Regions from separate parts of the Sphingomonas sp. GC_Shp_3 genome, predicted to be linked through region 4. Evidence: riboswitches for the same ligand, from Rfam matches in the RefSeq annotation. Region 4 holds a riboswitch; each other region holds the start of a gene.
The links. Region 4 has a riboswitch for cobalamin ahead of OXR00_RS00355 (HoxN/HupN/NixA family nickel/cobalt transporter). Riboswitches for the same ligand answer to the same signal wherever they lie in the genome.
Positions count from the first base shown of each region.

Region 1: another riboswitch for cobalamin. It lies ahead of OXR00_RS01845 (DUF1636 domain-containing protein); the one in region 4 lies ahead of OXR00_RS00355 (HoxN/HupN/NixA family nickel/cobalt transporter).
Region 2: another riboswitch for cobalamin. It lies ahead of OXR00_RS19105 (TonB-dependent receptor); the one in region 4 lies ahead of OXR00_RS00355 (HoxN/HupN/NixA family nickel/cobalt transporter).
Region 3: another riboswitch for cobalamin. It lies ahead of OXR00_RS01820 (TonB-dependent receptor); the one in region 4 lies ahead of OXR00_RS00355 (HoxN/HupN/NixA family nickel/cobalt transporter).

Region 1 covers NZ_JALNUT010000001.1:377,955-382,192, forward strand. The annotation lists gene OXR00_RS01830 (ABC transporter substrate-binding protein) at 1-517, opposite strand, end outside; gene OXR00_RS01835 (iron ABC transporter permease) at 568-1,560, shown strand; gene OXR00_RS01840 (ABC transporter ATP-binding protein) at 1,554-2,330, shown strand; cobalamin riboswitch at 2,351-2,544, shown strand; gene OXR00_RS01845 (DUF1636 domain-containing protein) at 2,712-3,116, shown strand; gene cobT (nicotinate-nucleotide--dimethylbenzimidazole phosphoribosyltransferase) at 3,113-4,120, shown strand; gene OXR00_RS01855 (histidine phosphatase family protein) at 4,120-4,238, shown strand, end outside.
Region 2 covers NZ_JALNUT010000018.1:9,555-13,792, reverse strand. The annotation lists gene OXR00_RS19105 (TonB-dependent receptor) at 1-2,081, opposite strand, end outside; cobalamin riboswitch at 2,285-2,522, opposite strand; gene OXR00_RS19100 (MFS transporter) at 2,865-4,079, opposite strand; gene OXR00_RS19095 (TetR/AcrR family transcriptional regulator) at 4,198-4,238, shown strand, end outside.
Region 3 covers NZ_JALNUT010000001.1:373,227-377,464, reverse strand. The annotation lists gene cobO (cob(I)yrinic acid a,c-diamide adenosyltransferase) at 1-513, opposite strand, end outside; gene OXR00_RS01820 (TonB-dependent receptor) at 513-2,408, opposite strand; cobalamin riboswitch at 2,589-2,800, opposite strand; gene OXR00_RS01815 (DUF4403 family protein) at 2,868-4,238, opposite strand, start outside.
Region 4 covers NZ_JALNUT010000001.1:67,066-71,303, forward strand. The annotation lists gene aroA (3-phosphoshikimate 1-carboxyvinyltransferase) at 1-512, opposite strand, end outside; gene OXR00_RS00345 (TIGR02300 family protein) at 634-948, shown strand; tRNA gene OXR00_RS00350 (tRNA-Ala) at 1,046-1,121, shown strand; cobalamin riboswitch at 1,395-1,637, shown strand; gene OXR00_RS00355 (HoxN/HupN/NixA family nickel/cobalt transporter) at 1,814-2,851, shown strand; gene bluB (5,6-dimethylbenzimidazole synthase) at 2,865-3,467, opposite strand; partial or broken gene cobF (precorrin-6A synthase (deacetylating)) at 3,507-4,238, opposite strand, start outside.

The DNA.
Region 1 (4,238 bases), 310 kb from region 4:
TGAGGAAGCCACGGCGTTGGTAGTAGGCCGCGACCGGATGACCCGGCACGCGCGGCAAGGTCGCAAGCGCGCGGTCCATTCGGGCAATCAGCGCTTCGCCACGCGCCGGGTGACCGACAGCAGCGGCGACCTGGCGGATCTGCGCTACGATATCGCCGTAACTGTTGGCCCAACCGAGATCCACGGTGCGATAGTGATGCGGGGCGAGTGCCGCCAGCATCCCGCCGCTGCGGGGTGGTGTGCCGACGATCAGGTCGGGATCGATCGCGAGAATCTCCTCGGCGGACTGGCCGAGGATGTGCAGCCCGCCGATACGCCCCGCCACCGCCGACATCTCCACATCGGGGGCGTTGTGCGTCAGCCCCGCGATCTGCGACCGGTCGGCGAGATCGACGACAAGCTGGTCGGCGCAGAGGTTGAGCGAGACGATCCGACGCGGCGTTGGCACGTGCGGGGGCGCCGGCGCTGCAGCGCCGCAGACGAGCAACAGCAGCGGGATCAAGCGACGATGCGACATGGCGTGACCCATACGCGAGCGGTGCCGCGACACAAGCGCGCGGCGCTGGCATGACACTGCCACGCCCGGTACTGATCGGCGGCTTGATCGTGCTCATCATCCTGTCGGCGCTCGCCTCGCTGGCAATCGGGGCGGTGTCGTTGGCACCCGCCCGCGTCGTGGCCGCAATGGCCGGGCACGGCGATGCCGTCGCCTCCGCGATCGTCATAGAACTGCGGTTGCCACGCACCATCATCGGGCTCGCGGTCGGCGCGATGCTTGGACTCGCTGGCGCGGCGCTGCAGGGCTATCTCCGCAATCCGCTCGCGGAACCATCGGTGCTGGGTGCGTCCAACGCGGCAGCGCTGGGGGCGGTCGGCGCGATCTATTTCGGGTTGGCGGAACTGCACCCGGCGGTGCTGCCGGCGCTGGCGGTGCTCGGCGCGCTGGTGGCGTTGGCGTTGCTGTTCACGCTTGCCGGCCGATCCGAAAGCCCGCTCACCCTGATCCTCGCCGGTATCGCCGTGTCGACGCTCGGCGGTGCGGCGATCAGCCTCACGCTCAACCTGTCGCCCAACCCGTTCGCGGCGATGGAGATCATGACGTGGCTGCTCGGCTCGATCGAGAACCGGTCGTTCGCGCATGTCTGGATTGCGCTGCCATGCATCGCGGTCGGGGCGGCGTTGCTCGTGTTCGATGGCCGCGCGCTCGATGCGCTGACGCTGGGGGAGGACGGCGCGCGCGCGCTGGGCGTTGACCTGCGCGCGGTGCGGCTGCGCTTGCTGCTCGGCGTGGCGATCGGGGTGGGTGGCGCGGTGGCGGTGTCCGGCGCGATCGGCTTCGTCGGGCTGATCGTTCCGCATCTGGTGCGCCCGCTGACCGATCGCAGCCCGTCGGCGATCCTCGTGCCATCGGCGCTGGCCGGGGCGGTGCTGCTGACGCTGGCGGATATTGGCGTGCGGTTGATCCCGTCCACCAACGAACTGAAGCTGGGCGTGGTGACGGCGTTCCTTGGCGTGCCGCTGTTCCTGACCTATCTGCTTCGCGAGCGACGGATATGGTGACGATCACGCTTGAGAACGTGAGCGTCACGATGGGTCGGCGCGCGGTGTTGCGGGGCATCGGCACGGTACTGACGCCGGGGCGGCTGGTCGGCATTATCGGCCCGAACGGCGCGGGCAAATCCACCCTGCTGCGCGCGATGCTCGGGTTGCTGCCGTTCACTGGCACGATCCGCATCGACGGTGCGCCGCTCGGCGGCATGGCGCGTGGGGCGCTGGCGCGAAAACTCGCCTATCTGCCGCAGGGGCAGACCTTGCACTGGCCGCTGAGCGTCGAACGGCTCGTCGCGCTCGGCCGGTTGCCGCATCTCGCGCCGATGTCCGGGCTGTCGCCCCCCGACGCGGCAGCGATCGAGGCTGCGATGGCGCGGGCCGACGTGACCGGCTTGCGGCGCCGGATTGCAACCGAACTCTCCGGTGGCGAGCGTGCACGCGTGCTGCTCGCCCGCACGCTTGCGGTCGGGGCGCCGGCCCTCCTCGCGGACGAGCCGCTCGCCGCGCTCGATCCCGGCCATCAGCTCGACGTGATGGAGCTGCTCCGCGCCGAGGCGCGCGCCGGCGCGCTGGTGGTGACGGTGCTGCACGATTTGACGATGGCGGCGCGGTATTGCGACCGGCTGCTGCTGGTCGATGACGGCGCGCTCGTCGCCGACGATACGCCGCTTGCGGTGCTGACCCCGGAGCGGCTGCGCGAGGTGTACGGCATCACCGCCGCGATCGAACGGCACGGCGATATCCTGACCATCGTGCCGACCGCGCGCGCGGCGAATTGACGCGGCACCGCGCCAAAGCTAACGCTGCGGGTGCGAAAGGTTCCCCGGAGACGGGGATGAAAAGGGAACGGGGTTCGATGCCCCGGCTGCCCCTGCAACTGTAAGCGGCGAGCCATCGGGCCACACGCCATTGGGATTGCAAGATCCTGAGAAGGCGGTCCGAACCGGCGTTGACCCGTAAGCCAGGAGACCTGCCCGTCGCAGTCGTCCATCGCGCGGACAGGGTGTTCTGGGCGGGCGGGGTGTGAACCCGAGTGGCGACATGGTTGGACCGCGTGGACGCGGCGTGTCGCAAGACATGCCCGGTACGCGGCCCGTGTCGCAGGGTGCCCGTTCGATGTCACAGTTCTATTCTTCCTTCGTCCGTGCGGCGGCCGCGCCATGCTGACCCGTGTCGAGGACGGTCCGGCGGTGGTCGCCTGCAACACCTGCCGCCATTCGGCGGACGCGCGCGAACAGGATGGCGTGCGCGGCGGCGCGCTGCTGGTCGGGGCGCTGAACGCGGTGAAGGCGTCCGATCCCAAATACGCCGATGTCGCCGTGCAGGAGATGGCGTGCCTGTTCGCCTGCACCGAACATTGCACCGTGCATCTGCGCGCACCTGAGAAGGTCGGCTACGTGCTGGGCCGGTTCACGCCGGATGAGGCATCGGCACGCGCGATCCTCGATTATGCGGTGCATTACGCGGCAAGCGAACATGGACGCGTGCCGTTCGCGCAGTGGCCGCAGGGCGTGAAGGGACATTTCATCACGCGCACGCCGCCGCCGGGTTTCGTCGCGCAATGATGTTCCCGACGCCGGCGGCGTTCGCGGCGGCACTGGCCGATCCCATCGTTCCTGATGAAGCTGCGATCGCGCACGCGCGGGCACGGCAGGCGAGCCTGACCAAGCCGCCCGGCTCGCTTGGCCGGCTTGAGGATCTGGCGGTGTTTATCGCCGGCTGGCAGGCGCAAGCGCGACCGCAGATCCGGCGCGCGCGCGCGGTGGTGTTCGCCGGCAATCACGGCGTAACGGCGCATGGCGTCAGCGCATTCCCGGCGGCGGTCACCGCGCAGATGGTGGCCAATTTCGAGGCGGGCGGCGCGGCGATCAACGCGCTCGCCGGCGCGGCGGGGCTGGAGTTGAAGGTCGTAGCGCTCGATCTCGATCGCCCGACCGCAGACTTCACGCAAGCCCCGGCGATGACCGAAGCGGAGTGTCTGGCCGCGATGTCGGCCGGTGCGGACAGTGTGAGCAACGATCTCGATCTGCTCGTCGTCGGCGAAATGGGGATCGGCAATTCGACTGCGGCCGCCGCCATTGCCGCTCGCAGCATCGGTGGCAACGGCGCCGATTGGGTCGGGCCGGGCACGGGCGTTGACCGTTTCGGCATCGCGCGCAAGGTCGCGGTGATCGATCGCGCGCTGACCCGCCACGGCGATGCGCCTGCCACCCCGTTCGAGACGCTGCGAAGGTTGGGCGGGCGGGAGATCGCCGCGATCGCCGGCGCTGTGGTGCGGGCGCGGCAGTTGCGGGTGCCGGTGATGCTCGACGGGTTCATCACCTGTGCGGCGGTCGCTCCGCTGGCGGCGGTGCCGGGCGCAATCGGGCATTGCCTCGCCGGGCACTGTTCGGCGGAACCCGGTCATGCCCGGCTGCTTTCGGCGCTGAAGCTTGAGCCGTTGCTGCGGCTGGATATGCGGCTGGGCGAGGCGAGCGGCGCCGCCGTCGCGGTCAATATCGTACGCGCAGCGCTGGCCGCGCATGACGGCATGGCGACCTTCGCCGAAGCGGGCGTTTCGGCGGGCTGATGGCTGCGTTCGCGCTCCATCTGCTCCGCCATGGTGCGCCCGAAGGTACCGGCCGCTTGATCGGCCGCACCGATGCGTCGCCGACAACCGAGGGCATCGCCGCCTGCATGGCACAGGT
Region 2 (4,238 bases), on a different contig from region 4:
TCGAGCGGATGCACCTGGAAGCCGGTGATGCCTCCCGCCGGCTCGCCCGGTAGACGGCTCGTATAGAAGTAGTCGGCCGCTTCGTCATGGCTGTCGAAGAGATTGAAGACACCGACTCCAACCCGCCAGCCGCGAGGCAGAGTAAAGCCGATCTGAAGGTTCCACTCGCTATAGCCCTTGTCGGTCGGATACGCCTCGCCATCGGCGAGGTGGTGCGTACCGAGACGCCGCCACACCAGGCTCCCGGACCAGCCGCCGAGGTAATCCACCAGCACACCGGCCGAGTAGATGAAGTTCGGCGCATCGGCGATATAGCGGGCGTTGAGGCCGTAGGCCGCAAGATCGTCGGTGTGATACCTCGGTTTCGAGAAAGCGAGATCGGTGTTTAGCTCCAGCCAGCGGAATGGATGATACTGGCCCGACACCTCGATCCCTTGCCGCCGGGATGGCGCGCCCGCCTCGTCCTGCCCGCTGTCGGCATTGTAGGTCAGCTCCGACGTGAAATCCTGCTGGAACGCCGCAAGCTGGACCTGAAGGCGCGGCACGATGTTTGAGCGCACCCCAATTTCATAGCCAGAGGTTTGTGCGAGCAGCGGCGTCGCGCCGCCAGACAAGGGCACGCCGACCTCCGGCACCGTGCCGAACACTCCACGCACATCGTCCGAGTGGAAGCCACGCCCAGCACTGACATAGAACTCGGTTTTCGCCCAAGGACCCAGGATCAGGCTGCCCTTGGGCTGGAACAGCCATTGATGCCCGCGCCCGCGTGTGCCGGTGACTATGCTCCTGTCAGTCGCATGGTAGTATTCCTCGCGCACGCCCGCGACGGTGCGCAGCCAAGGCGTCCAGCGGACGGTTTCCTGAACATAGGGCGCGACGTCGAGCAAATGCGCCCGATCGGCGTTGCAATAGCCGTTCACCGCCGGATAGGTCAGCGTCGGTCCGTCCTCCCGCGCCAACTGGCATCCGGGCAGGATGGTGGTGCGCCCAACCGTATGCCGCCGATCGACGAACACTGTGTCGTAGCGCCCCTGGAAGCCCATAACGGTTTCGAACCCGACCCCGGCGAAGGTCGAGGTGATGGTATAAGCGAGCGCGCCGCCCGCCGTGGTGCGGTTCTCGTTCTGCTCCTCCTGATCGCCGTTGATCGGATCATCCAGATAGTGCGTAAAGTTGTTCCACAGCGTCATCGTGCTGTGGATGCCGTACAGGTTGACCGCCAGCGCGCCCGCGCCAATCGGTTTGTCGAGATGCGCGGACAGGCTGTAGCGGAGCGAGCGACTGGCATCGGTCGGATCAAGCGTGCCGAACCGATCGATCAGCCCCTGCTCAATCGCGCGCAGCGGCTGGTCAGTGATGAGCCGGCCCGCGCTTTGGTAAAACATCGCGGTCAGGCTCATTCCATCGATGGCGGTGCCCTGGCTGTAGCGCAGCAGCGCGTTGGCCTTGCGGAAGTTCTGCGTCGGCTGCCACGGCCCATCATAATGCGTCAGCTCGACGGCACCGAGCAGTCGGCGATCGTCGCCGAGATGATACGTGCCCCCGGTCACGAGTTGCTGATACCCGTCCGTGCCGACCGTCACCGTCGCCTGCGCCGGAGTCTCGTCGGCGATACGCGTCTGCGCGCTGGCCACCGCACCGAAGTCGCCGATCGCGGCGTAGTACGGGCCCTTGGTGTAATCGAGCCCGGCGACCGTCTGCGGGATGATGAAGTTTAGATCGGAATAGCCCTGGCCGTGGGTGTTGGTGGGCCGATTGACGGGCATGCCGTCAACGAAGCTGGCAAAGTCGGTGCCGTGATCGAGATTGTATCCCCGGATCAAATATTGCTGCGCCTTGCCCTCGCCCGAGTGGATCGTGACAACCAAACCTGGAATGCTCTCGAAGATCTGCGATGCCCGGTAAACGGGGCGAAGCTCGACTTCTTTGGCGGTGATCGTGCCCTGGCTGGCGGTGTTCGCCTTGCCAAGCAGATCGACGCGGGACGCCGTGACGACGATTTCGCTGTCGACTGGCGGGGATGAAGGGGCAGTCTCCGCCAAGGCTGGAGCGGCGGGCGTAACGGCAAGCAGGAACGCCATATGGCGTGTCCGGGGTGAGAAGCAGCTAATCATGAGTGTTCGTTTCGTCCGACGCCAAGCCAACGCTGACGGGGACCTGCCGCAGACGCGACCGTCCACGGACCCGGCGGACGCCAACGCCCGACCCGCGACACCGAACGGCCCCCGCCGTTCACGTCGCTCGACCGGACAGGTCCGTGCCACGGCCACCCCCTGGGCCAGAGCAAGAGCGACCAGACGCCGGCAGGTCTCCTGGCTCACGGGTCAATGCACGATGCACGGCCTTCCCAAACCTTTGCGCGTTGCCGCGCTCGGTCCAGTGGCTTGCCTCCGAACAGGAGGCCGTGTGCATCGCACTCACCGCTTACAGTTGCAGGGACAGCCTCGGCCTGGGGCGGCGAACCGCCCGCACCGCGTTCCCTTTTAAGCCCCTTTCGGGGCACCAGCGCGATCTAGCGGCCTTTCGACCGCTGTGCGCGTCATAGCTCCATTGCAGACCGTTACAACTCATATAAAGAAATCTTTATATGAGTTGCCGTGCTGGGATGCTGGGCGACAGGTATTTGCGCTGGTAGAGCGACCGCTTTCAGGGATGCGAATTGCACACATGAGTGTCCGGAAGTGGGCGTAAGGCACCCTGTCCTACAGCTTCCGGCCAGACCCAATCTCGGACATTCGCGCCCCTTTACCGCCCCCCAACTTCTGCCGTTTATTCATGTTGGTAGCGGAGGAGTGCTGAACCAATTTCAACTCGATGTCCGCCCCGTTTTTTCAATGGGGCGGTATTCTGAGAGTATCTTAAAGTTAGCTGGCCGGCGTCGAGCGGTGACCCGGTGGAAAGGCGAAACGGCGTGCGGCCAGCGCGATAAGGAAGGCGATCAGGGTCAGCGCGACGACAGCGGGGGGCAGCAGCGCGGTCCCTTCCGTCGTGAGGAGCACCCCGCCTAGCGCGCCCCCGACCGCAATCGCCAGGTTCCAAGCCGTGGTCACCATCGCCTGCGCCAGATCTACGCCGTCCCCTGCTGCGTCCGCCGACGCCGTCTGCATCATCGCCCCGGCACCACCGAAGCCAAGGCCCCAGACGATGGCTGCCGCATAGACGGCAAGGCCTTGGCCACCGGCAAACGTCAGAAGAAATGCAATGGCCGCAAACGATCCGATCGCGAGCAATACCAGCATGCGCAGCATCCGATCGACCAATCGCCCGACGATCCAGATGCCGACGAGCGAACTGATGCCGAACGCCAGCAGGACGAGATCGACACGCGCGGACGCAGCGGTCGCGAACGGCGCGATGTAGGTGTAGAGGATGTTGTGGCCCGTCATCCATGCAAGGATGACGAGCAGGATCGGTATGATACCCGGTGTCGCGACGACGTGGCGCAGAGAAGGACGATTGTCACCCCCCCGCCCGGGGGCATCGGGCACCTTAAAGATAATCCAGCCGATCAGCACGACACTCAGTGCCGAGAGGATCAGGAACGATCCGCGCCACCCAATTAAACCGCCTAGGAAGGTGCCTATGGGAACACCGAGTGAAAGCGCCAGCGGCACGCCGACCATGGCGAGGGCCATTGCCGGGCCGGTCTGATCGGCACGCACGATGCTGCGCGCGTAACCTGCAAGGATTCCCCACGCGAGACCCGCCGCGCATCCGGCGACGAACCGCGCGACCAGCACGACCGTGATCGATCCGGCCAATGCGGTCAGCGTGTTGCCCACGACGAAGCAGATGATGGTGGCGAGCAGGACAGGTCGTCTGCGAAGGCCTTGGGTCAGGCTCGTGAGCGGGATCGCTGCGAGCAAGGACCCAAGCGCATAGACGGCAACGAGTTGTCCCGCGATCGCCTCGGAGATTCGCAGGCCGGATGCGATCTGCTGAAGTAGGCCAGCGGGGAGCGTCTCGGTGACGATGCACAGGAAGCCACTGGCGGCGAGGCCGGCAAGGGCCCCGATCGGGAGTGCGGCGCGCGCCGCTGAGCCCGTTTGAACGCCGATTTTGTTGGAGGAGAACGGCATGAGTGTCCTTGTTTGTCGATGTAACGCCTGCCTCTGCACCGTCACGATCCTGAGGCATCGCTATTTGTGTTAACGCCCGCTATAGAAATACGACTCTCAGAGGCAAGAGATTTCTGTAATGGATGTTAATGTAAATAAGCGACAACGGGGGCGCCCCCG
Region 3 (4,238 bases), 310 kb from region 4:
CCCGGCCGGAGCATTGCGGCCGGTGATGACGACGTGCGTCATCTCGGGTTTCGCGGCAAGCGCCGTCAGCACCTCGTCCAGTGGCAGGTAATCGTAGCGCAACACGATGTTGAGTTCGTCCGCGATGACCATACCGTAGGACGGATCGGCGACCATCCGCTTCACCTCCTCCCAGGCGGTGCGCGTGACCGCGATATCGCGCGCGCGGTCCTGCGTATCCCAGGTAAAGCCCTCCCCCATCGGCTTGAACTCGACCAGATCGCCGAGCCGATCGAACACCGCCTTCTCGCCGGTCGTCATCGCGCCTTTGACGAACTGGACGATCCCGACCTTCATGCCGTGGCCGACCGCGCGCACCGCCATCCCCAGCGCGGCCGTGGTCTTGCCCTTGCCCGCGCCGGTGTGGACGATCACCAGCCCCTTCTCGATCGTCTTGGCGGCGACGATCCGTTCCTGCGCGGCTTGCCGCTTGCGCATCTTCTCGGCGTGCTCGGCCTCGGTGCGATCCGCCATCAGATCCGCGCCTTTATGCCGCCGTAGCCCGCGCGCGGCGAACCCCGGAAACCGACGTTCTCGCGGAAGTCGGTGTCGAGCAGATTTTCGACCCGCCCGAACACCGAAATGCCGCGTGCCACCGCTACGTCCGCGCCGAAATTCACCAGCGTGTAAGCCTGCAACGTCTCGGTCTGATATGTCGCAAAGTTGGTGTCGAGCGCATCACCGTTGTAGCGCACCGTCACGTTGGCGCCGAACCGGTCGTCCTTTGACCTCCACGCCAGATTGGCGCTGCCGATATGCGCCGGACGGCGGATCAGCGTCATGTCGGCCTCGTCGTGTGCGTCGAGATAGGTGTAGCTGCCATCGAAGCGGAAGCCGGCTGGAAGGTCGAAATTGAGCGCCACCTCGACCCCCTGATGCGGCGACGATCCGGTCGCGTTCACCACCGTATAGACCGGATCGAACGTGCTGACGATCTTGTGGCGCAGCACCGCGTTGAAATAGGTCACGTCGATGCGGCCGTGCCCGGCGAGGAAGCTCTGTTCGACACCAGCCTCCCAGCCGGTCGATTCCTCGGGCTTGAGGTTGGGGTTGCCGACGAAGCCGCTGGTCGGGGAATAGCCGAACAGTTCGGAGAACACTGGTGCCTTGACCCCGGTGCCCCCCGCTGCGTGGATGCGCGTACCAGTGTCGAACCGGTAACTCGCCTGCAGATGCCAAGTGGTCGCATCGCGGAACCGCTGGTTCACGTCATGCCGCACCGCTCCACCAAGGCCGAGCCGGCTGCCCACCGTCACCTGATACTGGCCGACCAGACCCCAGTTGTTGGTATCGCGAAACGGATTGCTGCCGGTGATGAACGCCGACGTGCCCTGATAGGATTCATGCTCGTAATCGACCGCACCGGTGATGACGTGGCTGGCCGCATCGCCGCCAAGCTTCAGCGCGGAGACGAACGACACTTTCTTGCGCCGGCCGGTATCGCCGCTCGTCTCGGTACCATTGTCGTCGAGGAAGCGGCGCTGCGATTCCTGCAACTGTGCGCTGAGGTCGTTGCTCCAGCGCCCCTCCAGCGCGCTGTAGTGCGCGCCGACCAGCGCATAGACCGCATCGTTCAGGTAGCTACCGCCGCTGTCGATCGCGTTGCCGGTGACGGCGTAATCCTGATCGTTCACGTCGGCGTCGATATGCGTGTAGCGCACCACGCCGCGCAAACCGAAGTCCTCCGACTGATAGCCGAACTTGCCATTGACGGTGCCGATCTTCGACCCGATCCGCCGGTCGCCTGCCGGCGCGACGACATAGCCGCCGATGCCGGAATAGGATCCGCCGACCGCATAATCGAAGTCGCCCGCAGTCCCTGCCCCGCGCACCGCGCCGTCGACTGTGTTGAACGATCCGGCCTCGATCCGGCCCGCGAAGCCCGGCATCTCACGCCCGGTCGGCGTGATATAGTTGATGACGCCGCCGATCGCATCCGATCCGTACAGCGCGCTCTGCTCACCGCGCAGCACCTCCACCCGCGCGCCGGGATCGGCGGTGAGCGAGGCGAAGTCGTACTCGCCGTAGTAGGGGTCAGCCGCCTCGATGCCGTCGATCAACACCAGCGTATGGTTGCTCTCCGCGCCCCGGATACGCACCTGCGTCATGCCGCCGACCGCACCGGTACGGTTGACCGAGATGCCGGGTACGTCGCGCAGCACGTCCGAGACGATCACCGTCTGGCGATCAGACAGGTCCTGCGCGGTTACCACCGTCGCCGACGAGCCGAGCGTCGCGGTGGATATGCCGCCGGGCGCCCGGGCGGCGGTGACGACCACGGTGTCGGTGGCGGTGCCGTCATCGGGCGCGGTCTGCGCGAGCACCGGCGTGGTGGCGATCAGCGCGAACAGTGAGATGGCAATCTTCATCAGTCTTCCCCCGGGCGTCGCGACAGATCGGCGGGAGCGAACCGTCCTTCGACGACCGGTCACGCACGGGCGGGCGGACGCCAGTCGGCACCCGGTCCAAGCGCAACCCTTGCGGCCCCCACCGCTTTGGTTCGTCGCTCAGACGGAGAACCGTGCCCTGGCCTGTTCCTGGACCACGACAAGAGCGACCAGAACGCCGGCAGGTCTCCTGGCTCACGGGTCAGGGCTTGATGCACGCCTTCCCGAAACCGCGGCTTCAGTGGCTGCCCTTTCGGGCCCGTGCATCGCGCTCGCCGCTTACAGTTGCAGGGACAGCTGCGGATTAGGGCGACGCGCCCGCACCACATTCCCGTTTAAGCCCCTTGCGGGGCACCGACGCGATCCTGAACGACAGCGGTTGCCCGCCGCGTTCGTGACGGCCATATGCCACATCTCGGTCGCCGCCAATCGCCTTTGACGCTATCGCCGCAGCGGCGCGTAGGTGATCGTCGCCTGCCCCGCCGCGCGCACCGGCAGGAACAGTCCCTTGCCGGTTACCGCCAGCGTGCCGTTCTCAACGCGCGTCACGTCAGCGGAGAGCAGGAAATCGCCCTCGCGCCGCGCGCCGATCGCCTTGCGCGCGGATCGCAGGACCTTCTGGTAATCGGGCGCGAAATCGTGCGCTAGTCCCTCGGCGATCGTGTCGCGAACCGACGTGTCCTTGAACAGCGAGACCAGCAGGTTGACCGTCTCGCTGTCGGTATCGGTGGTGATCGCGACATCGCGCGCGCGGATCAGTTGCGAATTGGGTACGTTGTACGGCACCGCCGTCAGCCACACCTCGCCCTTGGTGGCGAGGAGCGAGGTGTTACGGGCCTTGGCCTTTGCCTGCACGCCGATCGCGAGCCGCCCCCCGCTGGTGGCATAGATCGTCACCTTGCCGAACGCGACGTCCACCGGGCCGATCCCGGCGAGCGTGATGCCCTTTTTCGCGCGCTTCACCAGCACACGGTGCACCACCGGCTCGAGCTGGGCATAATCCGCCAGCACGGGTATGAAGAAGTTAAGGCCCTGCTTGCCGACCGAGGCTGCGGGCGGCGGCAAAGGCGTTGCGGCAGGATCGGCAGGCCGAGCGCCGACGAACGTCTCGGTCAGCGCATCGGCGGAGAGCGTCAGCACCAGCGTGCGGCGATCGACCGTGTAGCCGCCGAAGCCGAGCCGCTTGGGCGTGACCCGCATCCACGCCGGTGGGCGCTCGCGGTTGAGCATGATCGAGGTAAAGCCCTGCCGCCACGCCGAGGCGAGTTTCGCGCGCAGATCGAGCTTGTTGAGTTCACGTGGCAGGCTGCGTTCCAATCCCGCGATGACCGGTTTCAGCCGTGCGTCTGCCTTGCTCGCGAATTCGATGCGCTGACCGAGGAAGTCGATGCCGGGCGGCGTCGTCCAGTCATACGCAATTCGCACCTTCGCGCTCGGCGACCAATTGCCCGTGATCGAAAGCTGCGCGACGGCATGCACGATCGCGTCGCCGGTCGCCGTCTTGGATACCACGCCGCCAACCTTCTGCGCGGCGATGGTCGCGTGAACCGGGATGTCGATGGTCAGTCGATTGCCGCTGCCGCCGAGTTTCAGATGGCCACGCGTGACCTCGCCAACGATGCGGCAGCCAAGCTTGGGAAGCACCCGCACATGAGCGATGCCGAGATCGACGCGCTTGGCGGCGACACAGGCGTCGAGTTGCTTGTCGATTCCCCACAACCGCTTTGGCGTCTGCCGTTCAAGTGCGCGGGCAAGATCATCGAGCGAGCCCGAGATCGGCACCACGATCGAGGATGTTCCAAGCGGAAAGTG
Region 4 (4,238 bases):
ACCGGCAACGTATAGTCGATCGGCACCGCCGGATTAATGCCGCGCAGGATCAACGGCAGGCGACCGCCGGGATATGCGGTAAACTCGGCACCCATCCGCGACAGCGGCTCGATCACCCGGCCCATCGGTCGTTTGGTGAGCGAGGCGTCGCCGGTGAACGCGGCGGTAATGGCATGGCTTGCGACCAGCCCCATCAGCAGCCGGGTCGAGGTGCCGGAATTGCCCATCTCCAGCGCGCCCTGCGGCTGGAGCAGCCCGCCCACGCCGACGCCGTTAATGCGCCAGATGCCGTCCGCGCCACGTTCTATCTGCGCGCCCATCGCACGCAGCGCGGCGGCGGTGGCGAGCACGTCCTCCCCCTCCAGCAGCCCTTCAACGCGGCTCTCGCCGACCGCCAGCGCAGAGAACATCAGCGCGCGGTGGCTGATCGACTTGTCGCCGGGTACGGCAACGTGGCCGGTCAGTGGGCCGGAGGCGAAGATCTCACGCGGCGAGGGAGTAGGGTGGGGCATGTGTTTCCGAGTATCTGCGGGTCCGGGCTTTTGACAGCGCCCTTGCGCTATGGCAAGGCGCGCGCCACTTTGACGACGACAACCCTCAGGGTATTATCAGATTGAAAGGTCCACTCGGCACATGATTAAGCCGGAATGGGGCACGAAGCGCTCGTGCCCGAAATGCGCAACGCGTTTCTATGATCTCGGCAAGGACGATCCCGTCACCTGCATCGAATGCGGGTCGACCTGGCAGCCTGAGCCCATCCTCAAATCGAAGCAGCCGCTGCCGTTCGACGCGCCGAAGCCCGACGCGAAGAAGGACGAGGATCTGAGCGGTGACGACGAGACGTTGGACATCGGCGAGGACGAGGAGCCGTCGCCCGATGACGAGGTCGATCTCGGCGGCGACGACGATCTCGGGGTCGAGGCACCGACCGAAGACGAAGAGCATTGATCTGAAAAAATGCTGGCAAGCGGCGATTTCGCCGCTTGCCAAGCCAGCGACGCCCGGCTAGGGCGTCGCCTCCCAAGGCCGGAAGGCCTAGACGAATGGGGCCGTAGCTCAGCTGGGAGAGCGTTCGCATGGCATGCGAAAGGTCAGGGGTTCGATCCCCCTCGGCTCCACCATTCCTCCACCGCGGTCGCAAGGTTTTCGCCCGCCGCACGCGACATAAACCGCTATCTCAAAAGCCCGATGGCGCTGTGCCCAATCAAAGGCGCGGCGGTAGTTGGCTGATCAATCGCGTCCTTATGGCGGTATTTGCCTTTCCCTGAAATGCCGTCGCTTGCGTTCGCCGCTTTGCAGACGATGCTTCCCCTCGCTTGCGTCACTCTGCGGCGGACCTTGCCGTGTCTCCCGCATCCGGCTACGCGGTTGGCGAGCCTGGCGGGTCAATCCGCCGGTCTCATGATCGCGCTGGTGCCTGTAACGGGCTTAAAACGGGAACGCGGTGAGGGAGGTCTGCTCCCGAAGCCGAGGCTGTCCCTGCAACTGTAAGCGGCGAGTGTGATGCACTTCGTCCCCTCCAATGCCGGATGGGGCAGCCACTGGGCCTAACACGATATCGTGCAGGCGCCTGGGAAGGCCGTGAAGCATGCGACGACCCGTGAGCCAGGAGACCTGCCAGCGTCCGGTCGCTCTCGCCCTGGTCCAGGGGATGGCCGTGGCACGGACCTGTCCGTTCGAGCGACGTCACCAGCGGCGGGGGCCGCATCGGTGTCGTGGGTCCGGCGCAGGGCGTCCGGCGGGTCCGCTGCGTCGACCGTCGTTGACGGTAGGCCCCCGCCCGACGTTGCTCGGCGCCCGGGGGATATGGTCGATGCGGCCAATCGATACGACACCTTACCGTCACCGGATCGGCGGCGTTTACGCGTTCCTGATCGCGGCCAACGTCGCGGCGTGGCTATGGGCGTTCGCGCTGTTCCATGCGCAACCGCTGATGCTGGGTACTGCACTGCTGGCGTGGGGGCTTGGGCTGCGCCATGCGGTCGATGCCGACCACATCGCCGCGATCGACAACGTCACGCGCAAGCTGATGCAGGACGGAAAGCGGCCCGCTACCGTTGGTTTCTGGTTCGCCATTGGCCACAGTACGATCATCCTGCTGGCATCCGTCGGCATCGCCTTCACCGCCTCCGCTCTCGCGCGGTTCGAGGCGCTGAAAGCGACCGGCGGCGTGGTGGCAACGATCGTGTCCGCCGGGTTCCTGTTCACGATCGCGGCGATGAACCTCGTCATCCTGCGGGCGGTCTGGCGCACGTTCCAGCATGTCCGCGCAGGCGGCATCTATGTCGACGAGGATCTCGACATCCTGCTCGGCGGGCGCGGGTTGCTCGCGCGGTTGTTCCGGCCGTTGTTCCGGCTCGTCTCGACAAGCTGGCACATGGCGCCGCTCGGATTCCTGTTCGGGCTCGGCTTCGACACCGCGACCGAGGTGGCGATCCTCGGCCTGTCGGCGGCGCAGGCGAGCCATGCATTCGCGATCGGGCCGGTGCTGGTGCTGCCGGTGCTGTTCGCAGCCGGGATGGCGCTGGTCGACACCACCGACGGCATCCTCATGCTCGGCGCATACGAATGGGCGTTCGTGAAGCCGATTCGAAAACTCTACTACAACATTACCATCACGGCGGTTTCCGCGCTGGTCGCGATCGTGATCGGGGGCATCGAAACGCTGTCGCTGCTGGGCGACAAGCTGGGCCTGCATGGCGGCATCTGGTCGGCGGCGGCCGATCTCGGTGCGCGGTTCAACCTGCTCGGCTTCGGCATTATCGGTCTGTTCCTGCTGTGCTGGGCGGCGAGCTGGGCGATTTTCCGCTGGCAGCGCTTCGACGAGATCGAGGTGCGGCAGGGGGTGTGATCGCGCATTCCCGTCAGCGCTCGATCACGCGGTCCGCGATCGGCTCGCGCGCCTGCCAGCCGCGTCGCTCGAGTTCGGGGACCGTCGCGGGTTCTGCCGGGTAGCCGATGCAGAGCAGGCCGATCAGCGTCCAGTCCCCCGGCACGTCCAGCATCGCCGTGACGACGGCCGGGTCAAGGATCGACACCCAGCCGAGGCCGATGCCGCGTGCGGCTGCGGCGAGCCACATCGTGTGTATCGCCATCACGGTCGAATAGCGCAGCGCCTCGGGCATGGTAGCGATGCCGAGGCGTTGTCCTGCACTGGGCGCTTCGTCCGAGAACACTGCCATGATCTCGGGCGCTTCCCGGAGGCCGTGCAGCTTCAGCCTGCGATACCGTTGCCGGATATCCTCGTCCGCCAGCGAAGCCGCCGCAGCCGCGCTACAGGTGTCGACGTGGCCCGCCAAGGCTTCCCGCAGATCGGGCGAGCGGACGCGCACGAAGCGCCAGGGCTGGGCATTTCCGACCGATGGCGCGAGCGCGGCGCTGTGCAGGAGGTGCTGCATGTCCGCTTCTGCGACCGGCTCGGCTCGGAAATGGCGCACGTCGCGGCGCCATTGCAGTACATCGGTCAGGCCTGTCTCGAACCGACGAGGTGCCTCGTTCTGCACGAGGCTCCGGCGCAGCAGATAGATGTCCATGATCCAGCCATGTTCGCGCCGCAGTGCCGCGCGCCGCAGCACAATCTCCTGACCGACCGCGCGCAAAGGGCCGGCGATGAGCGTCTGTTGCGCCATGCCGAGATAAGCGCCCCACCAGATCTCAATGCCCTCGGTATCCAGCGTCTCGAACGCGCCGCCGCCGTCGAGCATCACGGCAAGCGTGTCGACGCCCGCCGGCCAGCCGCCGTCGCGCAGCCGCCGTCCGGTCGTAATGAGGACCGGCGCGGCAAGGTCGTTGAGCGGGATGGCGTGCGCGGCGGTCAGCGCCTGGAGCGCGGTGATACCCGGCACGACGCGCACCCGCATGTCCATACCGCCCGCCCGCAGTCGTTCGGCGATGCGCAGCGTGCTGTCGTACAGCGAGGGGTCACCCCACACCAGCAACGCCAGCTTGCCGCCATCCGGCAGGTGCGTGCTGATCTGGGTTCGCCACGCGGCCGCGATGCCGTCATGCCATGCATCAACCGCGGCGTGGTAGGGCGCCGCATCGTCTCGTTCGGGCAGATCGAACGCGACGACACGCGTCGGACCGGTGAGCACCGCCGCGCAGATTGCCCGCCGCAGCGCCATCAGATCCGAGGCGCGCTCGCCCTTGCGCGGCAACAGGATGAGGTCGGCCGCGTTCATCGCCGTGCGCGCCGCGTCCGTCAGCTGTGCGGGGTCGCCGGTGCCGATGCCGATCAG